Regions from separate parts of the Methylobacterium sp. UNCCL125 genome, predicted to be linked through region 1. Evidence: predicted binding sites of a transcription regulator. Region 1 holds the regulator's gene; the other holds the start of a gene.

Evidence for each region. The regulator PhoB, encoded in region 1, activates phosphate uptake and scavenging genes when phosphate is short. The targets are predictions, from matches to a motif close to TGTCATNNANCTGTCAT.
Region 2: a site for PhoB is predicted at 1,856-1,872, ahead of BM396_RS22110 (Orn/Lys/Arg family decarboxylase). Genes of this name have one in related genera too.

What each region holds. Positions count from the first base shown of each region.
Region 1 covers NZ_FPBW01000013.1:121,182-124,386, forward strand. Annotated here, with positions in the region: gene BM396_RS15100 (protein-disulfide reductase DsbD family protein) at 1-1,058, shown strand, start outside; gene phoB (phosphate regulon transcriptional regulator PhoB) at 1,206-1,901, opposite strand; gene phoU (phosphate signaling complex protein PhoU) at 2,090-2,809, opposite strand; gene pstB (phosphate ABC transporter ATP-binding protein PstB) at 2,928-3,205, opposite strand, start outside.
Region 2 covers NZ_FPBW01000023.1:8,916-12,120, reverse strand. Annotated here, with positions in the region: gene BM396_RS22110 (Orn/Lys/Arg family decarboxylase) at 1-1,807, opposite strand, end outside; gene BM396_RS22105 (hydroxyacid dehydrogenase) at 2,026-3,006, opposite strand.

The DNA.
Region 1 (3,205 bases):
CATCCCTGCTGATCGCCCTGAAGGGTGGCGGGGCCGCGATCGGCTGGGGCTTCCAGCTGCAATCGCCCGCCATGGTCGCAGCGCTCGCCTATCTGCTGTTCGCGATGGGCCTGAGCCTGTCCGGGGTGGTCCATGTCGGCGGCCGGCTCGCCGGCCTCGGAGACGGCCTGACCCGGCGTGCCGGCCTGAGCGGCTCGTTCTTCACGGGTGTGCTGGCGACCCTGGTGGCGACCCCCTGCACGGCGCCGTTCATGGGCTCGGCGGTGGGCTTCGCGCTGACGCAGAGTGCCGGTGTCGCGCTCGCCGTCTTCGCGAGCCTCGGCCTCGGCCTCGCCCTGCCCTTCCTGGTGCTGACCCTCTGGCCGCCGGCCCTGCGGGCGCTGCCGCGGCCGGGCGCGTGGATGGAGACCCTCAAGCAGGTCCTGGCCTTCCCGGTCTACGCCACCGTGGCCTGGCTGATCTGGGTTCTGGCGCAGCAGGTCGATCCGCGTGGGCTGCTGGCGGCACTGATCGGCCTCGTCCTGGTGGGCTTCGCCGCCTGGGCCTGGGAACACGGCCGCGCCGCCGCGCCCGGGGCGGGCCGGGTCGCGCGGGTCGCTGCGGCCCTCGCGCTGGTCGCCGTGGCGGCCCTCGCCGTGACCCTTCCGCGGGACCGCGCCGCGCCGTCGGCGCAGGCCGCCGCCGACGGGGTCGAGCCCTTCACTCAAGCGCGTCTCGACGCCCTGGTGGACGCGCACCGCCCCGTCTTCGTGGACATGACCGCCGCGTGGTGCATCACCTGCGCGGTGAACGAGGCGACCTCCCTCAACACCAAGGCCGTGCGGGCCGCGATGGCCGAGCGCGGCGTGACCTACATGAAGGGCGACTGGACCAACCAGAATCCCGAGATCACCCGTCTGCTGGAGAAGCACGGGCGCAGCGGCGTGCCGCTCTACCTCCTCTATACCGGAACCGGAGCGCCTCAGGTGCTTCCGCAGATCCTCACCGAGGGGACGGTTCTGGCGGCGCTCGACGTCGTGCCGGTCGCGTCCGGCCGGAGCGCGGCGCTGACCCGCTGAATCTGCGCGAGGCCCGGGGGCCCGCCGGGCCTCGCAGCATCCGCGGACCTCGAACGTCCCCGGCTCCCTTCGCTGCGCGCGGGCGGGCGGCGCGGCCGACCGGCCTCCGGCCCGGAACGCTTTGCCCCGGAACGCTTCGCGCCCGTCTCAAGCGTCGAGCGAGAACGTCTCGTCGAAGGCGTAGCCCGAGCCGCGGACCGTGCGGATCGGGTCGGCTTGGCGCGGGCCGTTCAGTGCCTTGCGCAGCCGCCCGACATGGACGTCGACCGTGCGCTCGTCGATGTAGACGTCGTGTCCCCAGACCCCGTCGAGGAGCTGCTCGCGGGAGAAGACCCGGCCCGGCGCCAGCATCAGGAATTCCAGCAGACGGAACTCTGTGGGACCGAGATGCAGCTCCTCGCCGCCGCGGCGGACGCGATGGCCGGTGCGGTCGAGTTCGAGGTCGCCCGCCGCCAGCCGGTCCGAGACATGCGCGGGCTTGGCCCGGCGGAGCAGCGCGCGGATCCGGGCAAGCAGTTCCGGGACGGAGAACGGCTTGACGATGTAGTCGTCGGCGCCCGTCCCGAGACCGCGGATCCGGTCGCCCTCCTCGCCCCGGGCGGTGAGCATGATCACGGGCAGCCGCTCGGTCTCCCGGCGCGCCCGGATCCGCCGGCACAGCTCGATGCCCGACAGGCCGGGCAGCATCCAGTCGAGCAGGACGAGATCGGGGATCCGCTCCGCCAGGAGCAGCTCCGCGTCGTCGCCGCGAGCCGCGGAATCCACCAGAAAGCCCTCGGCTTCCAGATTGTAGCGCAGCAGCGTGGTCAGCGCCTCCTCGTCCTCGACGATCAGGACTTGCATGCTCACGTTCGAAGATCCGTTCACGAAGCGGCGCCATACGGCCTGCAGGCGCGCCGACTCTCCTTGGAGCCGGCGGGCAGGCGGAGGGTGCAGGAGGCGCCGCTCAGCCTCAACCCGCACGCTCCGATTCTCCGGCGGCGCCCCACAGGAGCGCGCGCAGGCCGACGCCTGGACCGGGGGCGGCCCGCTTACGGAGCCGGCACCCCGTCCACGGTCGCATAGTTCGACGCATCGTTCTTCGGCCGGTCGCCCGCCAGGGCCTCGCCCGTGGCGAGATAATGGATCGTCTCGGCGATGTTGGTGGTGTGGTCGCCGATCCGCTCGACGTTCTTGGCGCAGAACAGAAGATGCGTGCAGAACGAGATGTTGCGCGGATCCTCCATCATGTAGGTCAGGAGCTCGCGGAACAGCGAATTGTACAGGGCGTCGATCTCGCCGTCCCGCTCCCAGACATCGTGGGCTGCCTGGACGTCGCGGCTCGCATAGGCGTCGAGAACGTCCTTGAGCTGGCCCTCCGCGAGGTCGCTCATGTGGCGCACGCCGAGAACGATCTTCTGGGCCGGCGCCTGATCGGAGATCGCCACCACCCGCTTGGCGACGTTCTTGGCGAGGTCGCCGATCCGCTCGAGGTCGCCGGAGACGCGGATCGCCGAGATCGTCTCACGCAGATCGATCGCCAGGGGCTGACGCCGGGCGATCAACAGCACGGCGCGCTCCTCGATGTCCCGCTGCAGGGCGTCGAGGCGCTTGTCGGCGACGATCACCGCCTGGGCGAGCGTGTCGTCCCGGCGCACGAGGGCGTCCGTCGCCTCCGCGGTCATCTTCTCGGCCACGCCGCCCATCTCCGAGATCGAGCGACGCAGGTTCTCCAGGTCGGTGTCGTAGGAGGTGACGATATGGCCGGGCATGGCGAATCCTTCGATGGGTCCCGGGGGCGGCGCTCCGGGGAGGCCCTCGGGGACCCGCCGGCCCTCCGCGGATGCGGCGACCGGACGGCCTTCCCCGAGACCGGAGCGTCCAGGCAGACTAGCCGAACCGGCCGGTGATGTAGTCCTGGGTGCGGCGTTCCGTCGGGTTCATGAACATCCGGTTGGTCGGACCGAACTCGATCAGCTGGCCCAGATACATGAAGGCGGTGAACTGCGAGATGCGCGCCGCCTGCTGCATGTTGTGGGTGACGATCACGATGGTGAACTCGTCGCGCAACTGCTCGATCAGCTCCTCGATGCGGCCGGTGGAGATCGGGTCGAGGGCCGAGGTCGGCTCGTCGAACAGGATCACCTCCGGGCGCTGCGCCACCGTGC
Region 2 (3,205 bases), on a different contig from region 1:
CCCCCGGGGTCAGCAGGAAGAGCAGCGAGTTCAGGTCGTTCTTCTCGGCGACGATCCGGTTCTCACGCAGGTACTGGGCCACGATCGGCGCCGGCACGCCGTGCTGGGCGTAGGCCCCCGTGTGCCGGTCGAAGCCGGGGGTGAGCACGGTGAGCTTGTTCGGGTCGGTGATCGCGTAGCCCGGCGCCACGTGGGTGAAGCCGTGCCAGCGGGCGCCCGGCTTCAGCTCCCAGTGGCGCGGCGTGGCGGCGAGCTCGTCGGTCGGCACGCTCTCCCACGGCACCTCGGCCCCGTCGGCATTCACCGTCACGTCCGGCACGAAGGGGTCGAAGAACCAGCGCCTTGCGGGATCGCGCTCGTTCTCCTCGAATTCCCGCCGGATCGCCCGGACCTTCTTGCGCCACTCGATCCCGAGCCGGATCGTGTCGTCCCACAGGATCATGCCGGAGCGGCCCTTCATCATCTGGGCGCCGACATCGAGGGAGGCGAAGAGCGGGTAGAAGGGCGACGTGGAGGCGTGGACGAGGAAGCTCTCGTTGAGCCGCTTGTGCTCGACCCGCCGGGTCTGGCCGCGGATATGCCCGTCGCGGGTGTGGATCTGCGAGGCCTGGGAGAAGCTCGCGAGCTGCTTGTGGGTCGATTGCGTGGCGACGATGCCGGGCGAGGTCTCGTCGAGGCCGGTCAGCCCCATGGCGAAGCGGCGGGCGTAGAGCGGGTGGAACTTCATGAAGCCCGCCCAGGCCTCGTCGAACAGGATGTAGTCGCAGAGGTGGCCGATCTTCTCCAGGATCTCCTGGGCGTCGTAGATCGTGCCGTCGTAGGTGCACTGCTCGATCACCGCGACGCGGAACGGCCGCTCCCGGCGCCACGCCTCGGGATCGGTCACCAGCGGGTTCCGGCGGATCTTCTCCCGGATCCGGGTCTCGTCGAGGGCCTCATGATACATGGGGCCGATCAGGCCGTAGGCGTTCCGGTCCGTTTCCAGAAAGATCGGGATGCCGCCGCCCAGGAACAGGGCGCCGTGATGCGCCGCCTTGTGGTTGTTGCGGTCGAACAGGACGAGGTCGTCCTCCGCGATCAGCGAGGACAGGACGATCTTGTTGGAGGCCGAGGTGCCGTTGAGGACGAAGTAGGTCTTCTCGGCCCCGAAGATCTTCGCGGCCTCCTTCTGGGCCTTCAGCGCCGGGCCCTCGTGGGTCAGCAGGTCGCCGAGGTCGAGGACCGAGTTGTCGAGGTCGTCGCGGAAGATCGCTTCCCCCAGGTGCTCCACGAAGATCCGGCCGATCGGCGACCGGTTGTAGAAGATGCCGCCGTTGTGGCCCGGACAGGTCCAGAGCTGGTTGCCCTTCTCGGCGTAGTCGACGAGCGCGCCGAAGAACGGCGTCTTGAGGGTCTGGGCGTATTGCGTGACCCGGCTGACGAGGCCGCGGGCGATGAATTCCGGCGTCTCCTCCGCCAGGAAGATGTAGCCGTCGATGAAATCGAGCAGTTCGACCGGGATGTCCTCCAGCCGCTTGCGGCGGACCATGATGACGATCGGCATCTCCAGGCCGCGCTTGCGCATCATGTCGATGAGGGCGGCGGCCTTGCCGTCGAGGCCGCGCTTGCCCCAATCGACCACGAGGCAGCCCACCGCGGCGTCGGTCTGCACGGCGATGGCCGCGTCCTCGACCCGCCGGGCGCGCACCACCTCGAAGCCGCGCTGCTCCACGGCTGCCACGATCTGATTGACGCGCGCCCCTTCGAGATCGTCCGGATCGAAGGCGGGGGCGCACATCAGGACCGTGAAGCGACGGTGGAAGTCCATGGAGCCCTCTCTGGCCTCGGATGCAGCGCGTGGCTTTCCGGCCCGTCTGCGACGATTGCATGACAACGTGCGCGGCGGGCGGTCGTGGTGCGGACGAAAGGGCGTGATCCGGGCGCGGTCGGAGCCGTTGGACCGCGGCCTTCCCACCCGCGCCCTCATCCTGAGGTGCCGGTCGGAGATCGGTCGCGCGGCCCGCGGCGGCAACCCGTCTCAGGGTATCACAGGGCGCGCCGCCGCGCCCAGACATCCGGATTGACCAGTCCGCCCGGCCGCCGGCCCGCCAGCACGTCGACCACGCGGCCGGCGGCGGTCTCGGCGGTGCGGATCAGGGCCGACCCGGTGGAACCGCCGACATGGGGCGTCAGGATCGCCCGCGCCTGACGGGCGAGGGGGTGGTCGGCCGGCAGGGGCTCCTGGGCGAAGACATCGAGCCCGGCGCCCGCGATCGTGCCGGATTCCAGCGCCTCCACCAGGGCCGCCTCGTCGATCAGGCCGCCGCGGCTGGTGTTGATCAGGAAGGCGTCCCGCTTCATCCCGGCGAGCTGGTCCCGGCCGATCAGGCCGCGGGTGGCCGGGGTCAGGGGCACGTGCAGGGAGACGATGTCGGCCTCCGCGAGGAGCGCGTCCACCGAAGGAGCCCGCAGGGCACCGGCATTGGCGAAGTCGGCGTCCGGCCGGCTCGGGCCGTAGGCCAGCACCCGCAGGCCGAGGGCCGTGCCGAGCCGGGCCGTCGCCTGCCCGATCGCCCCGAAGCCGACGAGGCCCAGCGTCAGGCCGGCCAGCTCGATCAGGCGGGCGGTGAACTTGAAGCTGTCGTCCCCGCGCCGGACCGAGCGGTCGGCCTCCGGCAGGGCCTTGGCCAGGGCGAAGATCAGCGCCAGCGTCTGCTCGGCCACCGAGACGGCGTTGGCGCCGGGCGTATTGACCACCACGATCCCGGCCTCGGTCGCCTCGGCGGTGGCGACGTGGTCGGTGCCGGTGCCGTGCACGCCGATCACCCGCAGGGCCGGGGCCGCTGCGATGGCGCGGGCCGGGAAGCCGGTGTTGCGGGTGATGACGGCGACGCACGGGGCGGCCTCGCGGGCCAGGGTCTCGGGATCGGTGCCGCTCGCCGGACGCGGCTCCAATCCGGCCGCCCGCAGCCGGTCGAGGCCCGCCGCGTGGATCGGCTGGACGATGAGGCACGGACCGGTGATCACGGGAAAACCTCTGCACTAGAGGAGGGGTGACAGGCACGTTTCGCGCCGGGCCCGTCTAGGCGGGGTGGGCAACCCTGGCAACCGGGCGCCCCGGTCTCCGCCGCGGCAACCCGATCGGACGCGCGCGATCCACACCCGATCGCGGCCGTGTCGGGCCCCGCACGCCCCGCCCGGCCCGACGATCCCGGCCGCGCGCCTC